Regions from separate parts of the Agathobacter rectalis ATCC 33656 genome, predicted to be linked through region 1. Evidence: riboswitches for the same ligand, from Rfam matches in the RefSeq annotation. Region 1 holds a riboswitch; the other holds the start of a gene.
What was found. Region 1 has a riboswitch for ZMP and ZTP ahead of EUBREC_RS07005 (IMP cyclohydrolase). Riboswitches for the same ligand answer to the same signal wherever they lie in the genome.
Positions count from the first base shown of each region.

Region 2: it holds a riboswitch for ZMP and ZTP, as region 1 does, so the genes downstream of both, pflB (formate C-acetyltransferase) here and EUBREC_RS07005 (IMP cyclohydrolase) in region 1, are expected to answer to the same signal.

Region 1 is NC_012781.1:1,448,516-1,456,055, forward strand. It holds gene pilM (pilus assembly protein PilM) at 1-946, shown strand, start outside; gene EUBREC_RS06990 (MBL fold metallo-hydrolase) at 948-1,751, shown strand; gene EUBREC_RS06995 (ACT domain-containing protein) at 1,774-2,058, shown strand; gene EUBREC_RS07000 (PFL family protein) at 2,102-3,466, shown strand; ZMP/ZTP riboswitch at 3,572-3,648, shown strand; gene EUBREC_RS07005 (IMP cyclohydrolase) at 3,768-4,481, shown strand; gene EUBREC_RS07010 (phosphoribosylaminoimidazolecarboxamide formyltransferase) at 4,541-5,719, shown strand; gene addB (helicase-exonuclease AddAB subunit AddB) at 5,839-7,540, shown strand, end outside.
Region 2 is NC_012781.1:423,130-430,669, reverse strand. It holds gene pflA (pyruvate formate-lyase-activating protein) at 1-516, opposite strand, end outside; gene pflB (formate C-acetyltransferase) at 996-3,248, opposite strand; ZMP/ZTP riboswitch at 3,430-3,509, opposite strand; gene rsmH (16S rRNA (cytosine(1402)-N(4))-methyltransferase RsmH) at 3,569-4,618, opposite strand; gene EUBREC_RS02120 (MATE family efflux transporter) at 4,716-6,101, opposite strand; gene EUBREC_RS02115 (sensor histidine kinase) at 6,750-7,540, opposite strand, start outside.

The DNA.
Region 1 (7,540 bases):
CCCGATAAACTTTACGGTAAACGGTGTGGCAAGGCTTGTAAGAGGCGAGGCCGGAGAGGGCGCAGTGGTGACCATGAATGGAAAGCCTGCAAGCATCAATACACCGCTTGAGCCAAACAGTGAGATAATCATCGAGCCGTCCACAGCAGGAGAGGCAGCAGTGTATAAGATATCGCAGCTTGATGAGTACAATCATTCTGTCATTACTTTTATCATAAACGGCAGAAGGGTTTCATGTCCTAGGTTTGTCCAGGTAAACGGAGAGCTTGAGCCGGAGGATTACAGCATCAGGGAAAATGATGTGATTGAGACAAGAAATTACTATACAGTGCGCCAGATTGCGCAGTTTATGGACCTCGTTATTGACACAGACCAGATGATATTTGTAAACAATGAAGAGGCAGGTCTCGACACTCTTGTATACGAAAATTTCTCTGTTGAGTGGAAAACAGATGAATATGGTGTTGCAAGAATCGACAATAACACTTATAATGACACACAAGAGTCTGATACAGATGAGGCTTCGGTATTAGCTGAGCAGGATGCAAACAGCACAGAGTCAGACAACACAGTGGCCAGAACCTCAGAGCAGATGATGAATCAGGTGCTCGATGAGCTGCATGATGATTTTGCTAAAGAAGCTGAAGCATCTGCTGTGCCGGAAAACGAATTGCCGGAAAATGAATTGCCAAAAAATGATATACAGGAAGAAATACACGAAGAAGACTCATCAAAAAATACAGTTACAGTAATTGTAAACGGTGAGCCTGTAGAGCTGTCCGGCAAGGATACATATATATTTGTCGATATATTTACCCATATCTCATTTGATTTACAGGCAGGAAAGGGAAGGGCAATAGCCACTGTAATAAATGGCAGAGATGCCCGGTTTTCCGAGGAGCTTCATGAGGGAGACAAAATAGAATTATACTGGAAAGAGAATTAACATGTTAGAATTATGCAGCATTGCCAGCGGCAGCAGTGGAAACTGTATATGCGTGGGTACGGATGATTGTCATGTGCTCATAGACGCGGGCATCAGCGGTAAGAAAATAGAAAACGGACTGAATGAATTTGATATGACTGCCACAGATATGCATGGGATTCTCGTGACACATGAGCATATAGACCATATCGCAGGGCTTGGTGTCATGGCAAGACGCTATCATATGCCGATTTATGCAACAAAGGCCACAATCGGGGCCATAAAATGTACCAAATCCGTTGGAAATATAGATGATGAGCTGTTTCATCCTATTGAGGCAGGCGTCGATTTTACGATAGGTGATATAGAGTTTGAGCCGCTTCACATATCACATGATGCGGCTGATCCTGTCGCGTACAGATTTAAAAACGAAAATCATGCGATGGCAGTCGTGACAGACCTTGGCACGTATGATGATGCACTGGTTTCAAAGCTTCAGAACCTGGATGGGCTGCTGCTTGAAGCCAATCATGATATAAATATGCTGCAGACAGGGGCATATCCGTATCCGCTCAAGCGCAGAATCATGGGTGACAGCGGACATTTGTCGAATGAGAGAAGCGGGCAGTTGTTATGCGAGCTTCTTCATGATAAATTTGGCTCAGTAATACTGGGACACCTTAGTAAAGAAAACAACTACGAAAAGCTGGCGTATGAAGCCGTCAGGCTTGAGGTCACAATGGGAGACAATCCATATAAGGCAAGTGATTTCCCTATGTATGTGGCTAAGAGAGACAGGGCATCAGACCGCATAGCCGTAGAATAAGAGAACAGGAGAATAAGTTGTTATGGATAACACAAAGAACAAAGTAATCATCACAGTTGTTGGAAAAGACACAGTAGGAATCATCGCAAAGGTATGTACATATCTGTCAGAGGGCAGTGTAAACGTGCTTGATATCTCACAGACTATCGTTTCAGGTTATTTCAACATGATGATGATTGTGGATATGGCAAATGCTACAGCTTCATTTGCAGAGATTTCTGACCAGCTTGATGCACTTGGAGAAGAAATTGGTGTAACAATAAAGTGTCAGAAGGAAGAAATCTTTGAGATGATGCATCGAATCTAGTTTAGCATAAAAATGTCATACACAGTTAAAGGAGAACAGCAAAATGATAAATATTGGTGAAGTAATTGAGACCAATGACATGGTGGAGAAGGAAAATCTTGACGTGCGTACAATCACACTCGGTATCAGCCTGCTCGACTGTATAGACTCAGACCTTGCAAAGGTAAATGAGAATATCTACAACAAGATTACAACACTTGCAAAGAATCTTGTATCAACAGGAAAAGAGATAGAGAACAACTACTGTATCCCTATTGTAAACAAACGTATTTCAGTTACACCTATCGCCCTTGTCGGCGGTGCGGCCTGCAAGAGCTCAGAGGATTTTGTTACCATAGCAAAGACACTTGACAGAGCTGCCAAAGAGGTAGGTGTCAACTTCATCGGTGGATACTCAGCACTTGTATCAAAGGGCATGACAAAGGCGGATGAGCTTTTAATCAAATCCATCCCTCAGGCAATGCTTGAGACAGACCTGGTATGCAGCTCTGTAAATGTTGGCTCTACAAAAACCGGAATCAACATGGATGCAGTAAAGCTGATTGGCGAGATGATAAAGGAGACAGCAGAGGTGACAAAACACCTTCCTGTATCAGGCTGTGCCAAGTTTGTAGTATTCTGCAACGCTCCTGATGACAATCCGTTTATGGCAGGAGCCTTCCATGGTGTGACAGAGGCTGATGCCATCATCAATGTAGGTGTCAGCGGACCCGGAGTAGTAAAGACTGCTCTTGAAAAGGTAAGAGGCGAGAACTTTGAGGTGCTCTGTGAGACAATCAAGAAGACAGCCTTCAAGGTTACACGAGTAGGACAGCTTGTGGCAAAGGAGGCTTCAAAGAAGCTTGGAGTGCCATTTGGAATCATAGACCTTTCACTTGCACCTACACCGGCTATCGGAGACTCTGTAGCTGATATTCTCTGTGAGATAGGCTTAGAGAGAGCCGGAGCTCCGGGAACAACAGCAGCACTTGCACTCTTAAACGATCAGGTGAAAAAGGGCGGTATCATGGCATCCTCATATGTCGGCGGACTCTCAGGTGCCTTTATTCCGGTATCAGAGGATCAGGGAATGATAGATGCCGTAAACGATGGTGCACTCACCCTCGAAAAGCTTGAGGCTATGACCTGTGTGTGCTCAGTGGGACTTGACATGATTGCAATCCCGGGCGATACAAAGGCCACCACAATTTCAGGAATTATTGCAGATGAGATGGCTATCGGTATGATAAACCAGAAGACAACAGCCTGCAGACTGCTTCCGGCAATCGGAAAGGATGTAGGTGATGTGGTAGAAATCGGAGGACTCCTTGGAAGTGCACCGGTTATGCCGGTAAACAGATTCTCTTGTGATGCATTTGTAAATCGTGGAGGAAGAATCCCGGCACCTATTCATAGCTTTAAAAATTAGTAAATAATGGCATTGTTTACAAGCATGTACTTATAAGAATAACTTATAAGTACATGCTTATTTTAAAGTGGTACTTGACAATGACAAAAATACATGCTTAAATAAAGACAGTTATATGACTGACGGAAGTGGATAACCACATGGAGTATAACAGTTGATTGCCGACCGTCTGGGCGCACATTTATATAAGTTTCCTGCAGAGCTTTATATTATTATGTGTGTTCGGACGGTCTTTTTTATTCCGGCAGGCCCGAGTAATTTGGGGATGCAGACCACATTATCAGAAAACATGGAGGATGACATGGAAAGAGTATCATTAGCAAAGGAATTATCAAGCACAACATACCCTGGCAGAGGTATCGTAATCGGCCGCACAAAGGATGGTAAGAAGGCTGTAACAGCATACTTTATCATGGGCAGAAGCGAAAACAGTCGCAACAGAGTATTTGTAGAGGATGGCGAGGGCATCAGAACACAGGCATTTGACCCTTCAAAGCTTGAGGATCCAAGTCTTATCATTTACGCACCTGTAAGAGTGCTTGGCAACAAGACAATTGTCACAAATGGTGACCAGACAGATACTATCTATGAGCTGATGGACAAGCAGCAGACATTTGAGCAGGCATTAAGGACAAGAGAGTTTGAGCCTGACGCTCCTAACTATACACCAAGAATTTCAGGAATCATGCATATTGACAATGGCGAGTTCAATTACGCTATGTCAATCTTAAAGAGCAATAACGGTAATCCTGATGCATGCAACAGATACACATTTGCATACTCAGCACCGGTTGCAGGAGAGGGACATTTCATCCATACATATATGGGCGATGGCAATCCACTGCCAAGCTTTGAGGGTGAGCCTACATGGGTAGACATCGAGGGAGATATCGATGAGTTTACCGATATGGTATGGGAGAACTTAAACGAAGACAATAAGGTATCACTTTTTGTCAGATATATTGATATCGCAACAGGCGAGTATGAGAGCAGAATCGTAAACAAAAACAAATAAAACACTATATAAACGGTCAAATATACAAGATAAGCAGATAAAAACAGGAGAACAGAAAAATGCAGGAATACGAATTAAAATACGGATGTAATCCAAATCAGAAACCAGCCAGAATATTTATGAAGGAGGGAGAGCTTCCTATAAAAGTGCTTAACGGCAGAGCCGGATATATCAACTTCCTTGATGCCTTTAACGGATGGCAGCTTGTAAGAGAGCTTAAGAAGGCAACAGGTCTTCCGGCCGCAACATCCTTCAAGCATGTTTCACCTGCAGGTGCAGCAGTAGGACAGCCACTTTCAGATGTGGAGAAAAAGATTTACTGGGTTGATGATATGGATATTGAGTTTACACCGCTTGCAAATGCATACATCAGAGCAAGAGGAGCTGACAGAATGTCATCATTTGGTGATTTTATTTCACTTTCAGATGTATGTGACAAGAGCACTGCACTTGTAATCAAGAGAGAGGTATCAGACGGTGTTATCGCTCCGGGCTACACAGACGAGGCTCTTGAGATTTTAAAGGCTAAGAAAAACGGCAATTACTGTGTTATCGAGATTGACCCGTCATATGAGCCGGCACCTATCGAGAGAAAGGATGTATTTGGCATCACATTTGAGCAGGGCAGAAACGAGCTTCATATTGATGACGATTTCTTCTCAAATATTGTGACAGAGAACAAGGAGCTCACAGAGCAGGCTAAGATCGATCTGGCAATCTCTATGATTACATTAAAGTATACACAGTCAAACTCTGTATGCTATGTAAAGGGCGGCCAGGCAATCGGTATCGGAGCAGGCCAGCAGTCTCGTATCCACTGTACCAGACTTGCAGGCTCAAAGGCAGACAACTGGTGGCTTCGTCAGTCTCCACAGGTGCTTGGACTTCAGTTCGTGGATGGTATCAGACGTGCAGACCGCGACAATACTATTGACCTTTATATCGGTGAGGATTATATGGATGTGCTTGCAGAGGGCGAGTGGCAGAAGTTCTTCAAGGTAAAGCCGGACGTATTTACAGCAGAGGAGAAGAGAGCATGGCTTGACAAGAATACAGATGTAGCACTTGGATCTGATGCATTCTTCCCATTTGGTGACAACATTGAGCGTGCTCACAAGAGTGGCGTGAAGTATGTAGCACAGCCGGGTGGATCTGTGAGAGATGACCATGTTATTGAGACATGTAATAAGTACGGTATGGTAATGAGCTTTACAGGAATCAGACTTTTCCATCACTAATCACAAGGTATAGCGGCTATTAAGCTGAATTTAAGCACAATAAGTAATTCAATAATAGGGGACTTCATGATATAATTACAGTATACATTTTACACAGTAGTTAATCATGGAGTCTTTTTATGTCATTACAGTTTATCACAGGTAATTCAGGAAACGGAAAAACAAAATATCTCTTTAACAGGATAGTGAAAGAGGCAAAGGCAAACCCAAGGGACAATTATCTTGTAATAGTGCCTGAGCAGTTTACAATGCAGACGCAGAGACAGCTTGTAGATTTGTCGGAGAATAAAGCTATCATGAATATAGATGTGCTAAGCTTTAAGCGCTTAGCCTACAGAGTGTTTGATGAGCTTGGAATCACAAATCTCACGGTGCTTGAGGAGACAGGTAAGAACCTTGTACTCAGAAAGCTTGCGGCACAGGAGGCGGATAAGCTTGGCGTAATAGGCAGAAACTTAAACCGCATCGGCTATATAAGCGAGGTGAAGTCACTGCTTTCGGAGCTTGTGCAGTACAATATATCACCTGAGGAGCTCGGAAGATATATTGCCTCAGGCATGCTATCGGATACACTTTCAGATAAGCTTAAGGATGTGCTCGTGCTATACGAAGCATTTGAGAAGTTTATGCAGGACAAATATATCACTGCAGAGGAAATACTTAATGTGCTTAGCAATGTGGCGGAGGAGTCTGCAATTCTTAGAAATTCAGTCATTGCATTTGATGAATTTACCGGATTTACACCTATACAGAACCAGCTCATCAAAAAGCTCTTTGTCATTTCAAAGAAAATATATGTAACGCTCACAATAGACTGTCGTGAGGATATCTTTAAGAGCAGAGGCATGCAGGAGCTGTTTGACATGCCAAAAAGGACAGTGAAATCACTCACCGAAATGGCAGCGTTTTATGGCATAGAAGTCGAGGAACCTATTATCCTTGATAAAAACTACCGGCTTGCAGAAAACGAAGAGCTAAGCTTTATGGAACAGCAGCTTTTCAGAAAACGAAGAAGCTCCTTTAAAAAAGCACCAAAGCACATTCATATAGACTGTCTGCGTGACCCGAAGCAGGAGCTGACAAAGATAGCCAGAAGAATTAATGAGCTTGTAAGGAACGAAAACCTGCGTTACCGAGATATTGCTATAGTCACAGGAGATGTGAATATATATGCAGGTTATGTGCGTGAAATATTTGACAAATACAATATTCCTTACTTTATCGATGCCACACAGGAGATACTTTTCCATCCGTTTATTGAGTTTATCAGGTCAATACCCGATATTGCGGCACAAAATTTCTCGGCAGATGCGGTGTTCAGATTTTTGCGGTGCGGCTTTACGGAGCTTTCGGCCAGTGAAATAGATGTACTTGAAAACTACGTGCTCGCCTGTGGAGTAAGAGGTAAAAGCGCATGGGACAAAAAGTGGGTCAGGCTGCCAAAGCATAAGGCAGGCTATGACATTGAGCTTTTAAACCAAAGCAGGGAGTATATAATGGAGCTGCTAAAGCCGGTATATCAGGTGTTTTCCGATAAAAAGTCAACGGTAAAGGACTATGTGCTCGCTATATATAAGCTGATAGTTTTGCTTGATATACCTGATAAGCTTGCAAAAAAGGAGCAGGCACTGCTTGATGCAGGGGACCAGACCGCATCAAAGGAATATGGACAGATATACAAAATAGTCATGCAGCTCTTTGAAAAATATGTGGCGGTGCTGGGCGATGAATGCATGGATGCAGAGGAATTTACACAGATACTGGATGCAGGACTGGATGCGGCAGATGTAGCAGTCATACCGCCGGGATACGACACTGTGA
Region 2 (7,540 bases), 1.0 Mb from region 1:
CATTTTTTTACCGTTTTTTGAGAGATATTGTGCCATATCAAGGATATTCTTATTTGTCTGTCCCGTAAGCTTTTTGTGCTCCTCGTCATCTATATGCTTGATGTCCAGCATGAAAAGATCTGTATATTTCATCAGCTCATTAAATTTGCCGAAGAACGGTTCTTCCACGGTAAACGGATTTCCTGATGTGTCAAGGCATGTGTTTACACCTTTTTCCTTTGCAAGCTTAAATAGCTCTGTGACAAAGTCTATCTGCAAAAGTGCTTCACCTCCGCTTACTGTAATGCCGCCTGTTTGCTTCCAGTACGCTTTATAGCGCATGGCGGTCTTTAGCACCTCCTGCGGTGTCATCAGCTTTGCACCGTCATTTTCGCCGCATTTGGCCCATGTATCCGGATTGTGGCAGTATTTACAGCGCATATTGCAGCCCTTCAAAAATACTATATATCTCACTCCCGGGCCGTCGGCTGAACCGAAGCTTTCTACCGAGTGTACTCTTCCTAGTGTTTCTCCCATGTTTTTCCTCCTTTAGGTTGTTGTTGCTGCTACTTTTATTTTTATGGTACGGAATTTTCGGCAACCCGCCGACCGGGACTTTGCAATGCTCAGGTTCTTCGGGCTAAGAGGCTGTATGAATTATGATTTTGGTTTTCTATGCTTGACGCGACCGGCTTTTACGCGCCTTCCGAAAATTCCTTACGCTGTGGTGTTATTTAGAAAATCAGAATATGCAGGCACTTGGCCTGCACATTCTGGAATATCTATAATTGTATATTAACTCTGTAAATTTATATCACATACATAATATATGGCATATCCTAATATGATCTACGAATTGCTCCGTTGCCCTGCAACTTACGCAATTCTACAACCATTCGCAATCCGCTTCTTTTCTTACGAAAATCGCTTCTTGCTCATGTTTGTTCGGGTCACAAGAGCATACTACTCTTTCTGCAAGCAGAATCGTAGTACACTCTGTGACACCTTAGATCATATTACATTCTCTCGTGGCATGTACGTGAGATTACATCGAGCTGCTGCTCTCTTGTGAGGTCGATGAACTTAACTGCGTATCCTGATACTCGGATTGTGAAGTTTGCGTACTCCTCCTTCTCAGGATGCTCCATTGCATCGATGAGCTTCTCTTTACCGAATACGTTTACATTGAGGTGATGTGCACCCTGATCGAAGTATCCGTCCATTACGTTTACAAGGTTGTCAATTCTCTCACCCTCGTTGTTTCCGAGTGCTCCCGGGTTGATGGTCTGTGTATTTGAGATTCCATCAAGTGCCCACTCATATGGAAGCTTTGTGAGTGAGTTTAAGGATGCGAGAAGTCCGTTCTGCTCTGCGCCGTATGATGGGTTTGCTCCAGGTGAGAGTGGCTCTCCGGCTTTACGTCCGTCAGGCATTGCTCCTGTAGCTTTTCCGTATACTACGTTTGATGTAATTGTAAGGATTGATGTTGTAGGCTCTGAATCACGGTATGTGTGATGCTTCTTTAACTTGTCCATGAATGTCTTAAGAAGCCATACACCGATTTCGTCCGCGCGGTCATCATCGTTTCCGTATTTAGGGAACTCTCCCTCAATTTCGAAATCCTTTGCCAGTCCGCTCTCGTCACGTACTACTTTAACCTTTGCATATTTGATTGCTGAAAGAGAATCGATTACGTGTGAGAATCCTGCGATTCCTGTTGCGAATGTTCTCTTTAAGTCTGTATCCATGAGTGCAAGCTCTGCTGCCTCATAGTAGTATTTGTCATGCATGTACTGGATAAGGTTTAATGTATTTACATAAATGTCTACTAACCAGTCCATCATCTTGTCGTATTTCGCCATTACCTCGTCATAGTCAAGGTACTCTGCTGTGATAGGTGCGTAGTTTGGTCCTACCTGCTCACCTGATTTCTCATCAACACCACCGTTGATAGCGTAGAGGAGACATTTTGCAAGGTTCGCACGTGCTCCGAAGAACTGCATTTCTTTACCTGTCTGTGTTGCAGATACACAGCAGCAGATTGCATAATCATCGCCCCATACAGGCTTCATTGCATCATCGTTCTCATACTGGATTGAGCTTGTCTCAATTGAGATGCGGGCTGCATAATCCTTGAAGGTCTGAGGAAGCTTTGATGAGTAGAATACTGTGAGGTTTGGCTCCGGTGCAGGTCCCATGTTCTCTAATGTATGGAGGAAACGGAAGTCTGTCTTTGTAACCATTGAACGTCCGTCCACACCTGTTCCTGCCACGTCAAGTGTTGCCCATACAGGATCACCTGAGAATAACTGGTTGTATGAAGGGATACGTGCAAATTTAACCATACGAAGCTTCATTGTAAAATGGTCAATGAGCTCCTGTGCTTCCTGCTCTGTGAGGATGCCCTTGTCCATATCTCTCTTGATGTAAATGTCAAGGAATGTAGATACACGTCCTACTGACATTGCTGCACCATTCTGTGTCTTGATTGCTGCAAGGTATCCGAAGTATAACCACTGAACTGCCTCTTTTGCGTTTGTTGCAGGTCTTGAGATATCATATCCGTAAATCTCTGCAAGCTTCTTCATATCCTCAAGACATTTAATCTGCTCTGCGATTTCCTCTCTTAAACGGATAACATCATCTGTCATCTGTCCACAGCCACAGTTTGCCTTATCCTTCTTTTTCTCCTCGATGAGATAATCAAGTCCGTATAACGCTACTCGACGGTAATCGCCCACGATACGTCCACGGCCGTATGTGTCAGGAAGACCTGTAAGGATCTTTGCATGACGGACCTTCATCATCTCAGGTGTGTATGCATCGAATACTGCTGTGTTGTGTGTCTTATGATATTTTGTGAAAATCTCCTTGAGCTTGTCGCTTACATTGTAACCATATGTCTCAGCAGCCTGCACCGCCATCTTGATTCCACCGTAAGGCATGAATGCTCTCTTTAACGGCTTATCTGTCTGAAGACCTACAATCTGCTCGAGGTCCTTTAATGACTCATCTATATATCCAGGGCCGTAAGCTGTGATTCCTGTTACAACCTCTGTCTCCATGTCAAGAACTCCGCCCTTGGCACGCTCCTCTTTCTGTAATTTCTGGAGTGCATCCCACAGCTTGTTTGTAGCATCTGTCGGATCAGCTAAAAAGCTCTCGTCTCCGTCGTATGGAGTGTAGTTGTCCTGAATAAACTGACGGACGTTGATTTCCTCTTTCCAAAGACGTCCTTCAAATCCATCCCACTCTTTCATTTCTATCATTGTAATATCCTCCTTAAAATGTGTGAATGTTACTTCGTTTGATTAGTTTTGTTTAACTGTGGTTAGTATATACTTACTACAGTATTTTTGTCAATATCCATGTTGTTTCTTTTGAGATACATTCCCTAGTTATTTACACGACTATGGCTGATTTTATAATCAAAAAGAGCCGGCTGTCCGGGTTTATCGCCCAGACGGTCGGCTCTTATTTGTTATATTTCATGTGGTTATTCCACTTATCCGTCAGTCATATAACACGTTCATAGTAGACTATTTTTCTCAATAAAGCAATAGGTTTTTAGAACTATTTTTATTCTTTTCTATTCCGCACGGACCGCCCAGCGCATCTTCGTGGACCTGGCACGTCCGTTCTGAGCACATTCCTGTGCTGATGGACGAATCACATCCTTGGAATAGTCGCTGTATATTCCTGCTTTATATCCTGCCTTGAGTGCCTTTTTGACCAGCTTGTCCTCTCCTGAATGGAAGGTAAGGATGGCAGCTCTTCCTCCGGGCTTTAATGCTCCCGGAAGCTTTTCCATAAACTCATATAGCACCTCAAACTCATGGTTTACGTCTATGCGGAGCGCCTGGAATGTGCGCTGACAGGTCTTTTTGATTATGTCCTTCTTATCCTTTTCAGGCAGAAAATCGAGTGTCTGCTCTATAATGTGACGAAGCTTTGTGGTCGTACCTATGCGGTTCCCCTTCCTGATCTCGTCTGTGATAGCCTTTGCAAGCTCCTCGCAATACGGCTCATCTGAGTTCTCATAGAGCATACCTGAAAGTTCCTCACGGGATATATTATCAAGCCGCTCTGCCGCACTGATACCGGCATTTGGATTAAGACGCAGATCCAGCGGTCCATCCACCTTAAACGAAAAACCACGCTCAGGATTATCTATCTGCATTGATGAAACTCCCAGATCGGCAAGTATGAAATCAAAGCCTCCTACTTCCTTTGCAATCTCATCTATTGTGCAGAAGTTTTGAAGCTTTATGGTGAGAATATCCTCTCCAAAGCCTGCTTCAGCGAGACGCTTTTTTGTCTTTTCAGACTCGATTGGGTCAACATCTGTAGCAAACATATGTCCCTGTCCTTCAAGCTTTTCAAGCATTGCCCTTGTGTGGCCACCGTATCCGAGTGTGGCATCAAAGCCTGTCTGTCCCGGCTTTATGTCCAGAAAATCTATGATTTCTTTTACCATTATGGATATGTGCATGCCCGCAGGGGTATTTCCCTTGCTGATGACATGCTCAATTGTATCCTTGTATTTCTCCGGATTTAATTCCTTGTATTTTTCCTCAAATTTTTTGGGATATTTTCCGCTATAATGCACGCGGCGCTTGTGCTGTTTTTCTTCGCTCATTTTATGCTCCGTTTCATTCTGGGTTAGAACTGTTACGCTGACTTTTGCTACAGTATAACTTTTATTTTACTTTTCCGCAAGATAATGACTTACATTCCTATACCATCTGCACGAGCCACACGTCGCTTTTCACCATGAAGTATCCGATGACTACCTTTATCAGCTCTGTGGCCTGCACAAGGAAGTACACTGCTACTATGCCAATTGCTGTGTATTTGGCGAGCACAAATGCCACCGGCACCACTATCACCCACGTAAATACGGAGTCAAACAGAAATGTGACCAGTGTCTTGCCGCCTGAGCGGAGTGTGAAATACGACGAATGTGTAAATGCACAAAACGGCATAATTATCGCTGATACCGCTATGAAGCTTGTTGCGAGTGACTTGATTTCATCTGTTGTGTTATATATCTGAGGGAAAAATCCGCCTACCAGAAGCATGACCGCCGCCATTACAGAACAGCAGAACACACTGAACACTATCATCTTGTTATCCGCATCCTTTGCCTTTTCAAGCTCACCGGCTCCAAGATACTGCCCTACAACTATGCTGATGCATGCGCCAAGCTGTATAAACACGATATTGAAAAGGTTTGTTATCGTTGTCGCAATGTTTAAACCTGCGATTACCGAGAGTCCTCGTACTGAATAGCACTGTGTAACCGTTGTCATGCCTGCTGCCCATAAAAGCTCATTGAGCATGAGTGGCAGTCCCTTGATGAATATAGTCTTAAACTCACCAAACGGCATTCCTATTCCTCTGTAAGCGCCCTCGAGATATCTATTCTTATCCCTGTTTTTATGCGCCCACAGCACAACTATTATTGTCTCAATATATCGCGACATCACAGTGGCAATAGCGGCTCCCGCCACACCCAGCTTTGGTATCGGTCCTATTCCGAAGATGAGCAGAAAATCAAGCACCGCATTGCTTCCAACTGCTGCAAAGCTTGCAACCATCGGTACAAAAGTCTGTCCTGTTTCCTTTATGTTTGTCGCATAGGCCTGCGTCACCGCAAACGGTATGAGACCTATCATAACAATTTCCAGATATTCCTTTCCATATGCCAGTGCTACCTCCGTGGCACCGTTTCCTGCCGTATCTGTCAGATAAAGTGATATGAAACCTGTTCCGTTCGTGATAAACAGTGTCATCGCTATTGCTGTAACAAGCAGCGCTGCATACAGCTTGAATCTGAAGGAATACATATGCCCCTTATGATTTCCCTTGCCAAAATACTGTGCTCCGAATATACTTGCCGCTGACACCGCCCCAAACACTGCCAGATTGTACACAAATATGAGCTGGTTTACGATTGCTACTCCCGACATCTGCTCTGTACCAAGCTGTCCTACCATAATGTTGTCCAGAAAGCTTACCAGATTTGTGATTGCATTCTGGATTATCATTGGTATGGCCAGCATGAGATAGCGCTTATAAAATGCTTTGTCTCCTATATATTTTTGTCTGAATTTATGCATATTTGTCCCCCTTTCGATTTCTCCATGGTCCTTTCGTGCAATGTTACTATTCTACTACGTCAGACTTTATTTTTCAAATATTTTATGTGTTTTTCCTTAACTTATTTTAGGATTCAGAATTTTGTATCATAATGGCCATGGGGCGGGGCGTAAGTCACAGAGTCCGGGTGGGCACGCCACGCTCTCGCTTCCGCTACGCTTCGCAGCTAAGATTCTGTACGAATTATGCCTTGGGGTTTTTCTATGCTTGACGAAACCGGCTTTTATGCGCCGTCCATGGCGCATAACGCCTTGCCCAGCCGTCCATGGCTGGACATTTCTAGGTTTCATGGGCATAATTCTACAGCTTCTAAGCTGCTCCGCTATTCGCGTCCGCGAGAGCGTGGCATGCCCACCCGGACTCTGTGACTTACGCCCCTTACGTTGTGGTTGGTTTTAATTTTTATTATATCTGCGTCCTATTATAAACGGCACCGAAAACTATTATATCGAAGCTATTGTATAATAACAGTACTATTTTCCAATAATTAAAGCTCCCGACTGACAACACTATTTGCGTTGTCAATCGGGAGCTCTTAATTTTAAATTCTAATATCTAACTGTTATAATTATAGCTTTACTTTTTATGTCAATATCCTGTTTATTTGTTTACTGTCGGTTCATATCCTGTGTTTCCTGATACTTTCTGATTACGAAAAACATGGTAGTTCCATCACCCTCTTTGCTGGTAGCCCATATCTTGCCGCCGTGATCCTCTATAATCTTCTTTACGATGGAAAGTCCTATGCCGCTGCCTCCGGTAGCCGAATTTCTCGACGCATCCGCTCTGTAAAATCTGTCAAAAATATATGGCATATCTCTCTGGTTGATTCCTCGTCCATTGTCCTCGATTTCAACCTGTATGAAGTCACCAACATCATTTATCCTGATATCTATATAGCTTTGTGTCTTGTTCATATACTTCACCGAATTGCCGACTATATTATTAATCACACGGCGAATCTGCTCCGGATCAGCAATGATAAGCACGTTGCTATCCACATGATTCTCATATGAAAGCCTGATATTTTTTGCCTCAAGATCGAGTCCTATTTCCTCAACACAGTCGTTAAAATAATCTGTGACATTTATCTTCGCAAAATTATATGGAATCCTGTTCGTATCAATCTTCGAGTAAAGTGTCAGCTCATTAATGAGCTTATCCATATCGTTTGCCTTATTGTAAATGGTCCTGACGTATTTATCTACCTTTTCAGGGGTGTTTGCCACTCCGTCAAGTATGCCCTCGGCGTAGCCCTTTACCGCTGTAATAGGAGTCTTTAAATCATGTGCGATATTACTGATTAACACTCTGTTTTCAGACTCATTCGTCACCTTTTCCTCGGCATTTTTCTTGAGGCGGGCACGCATCTGCTCAAACGCAGTACACAGCTCGCCAA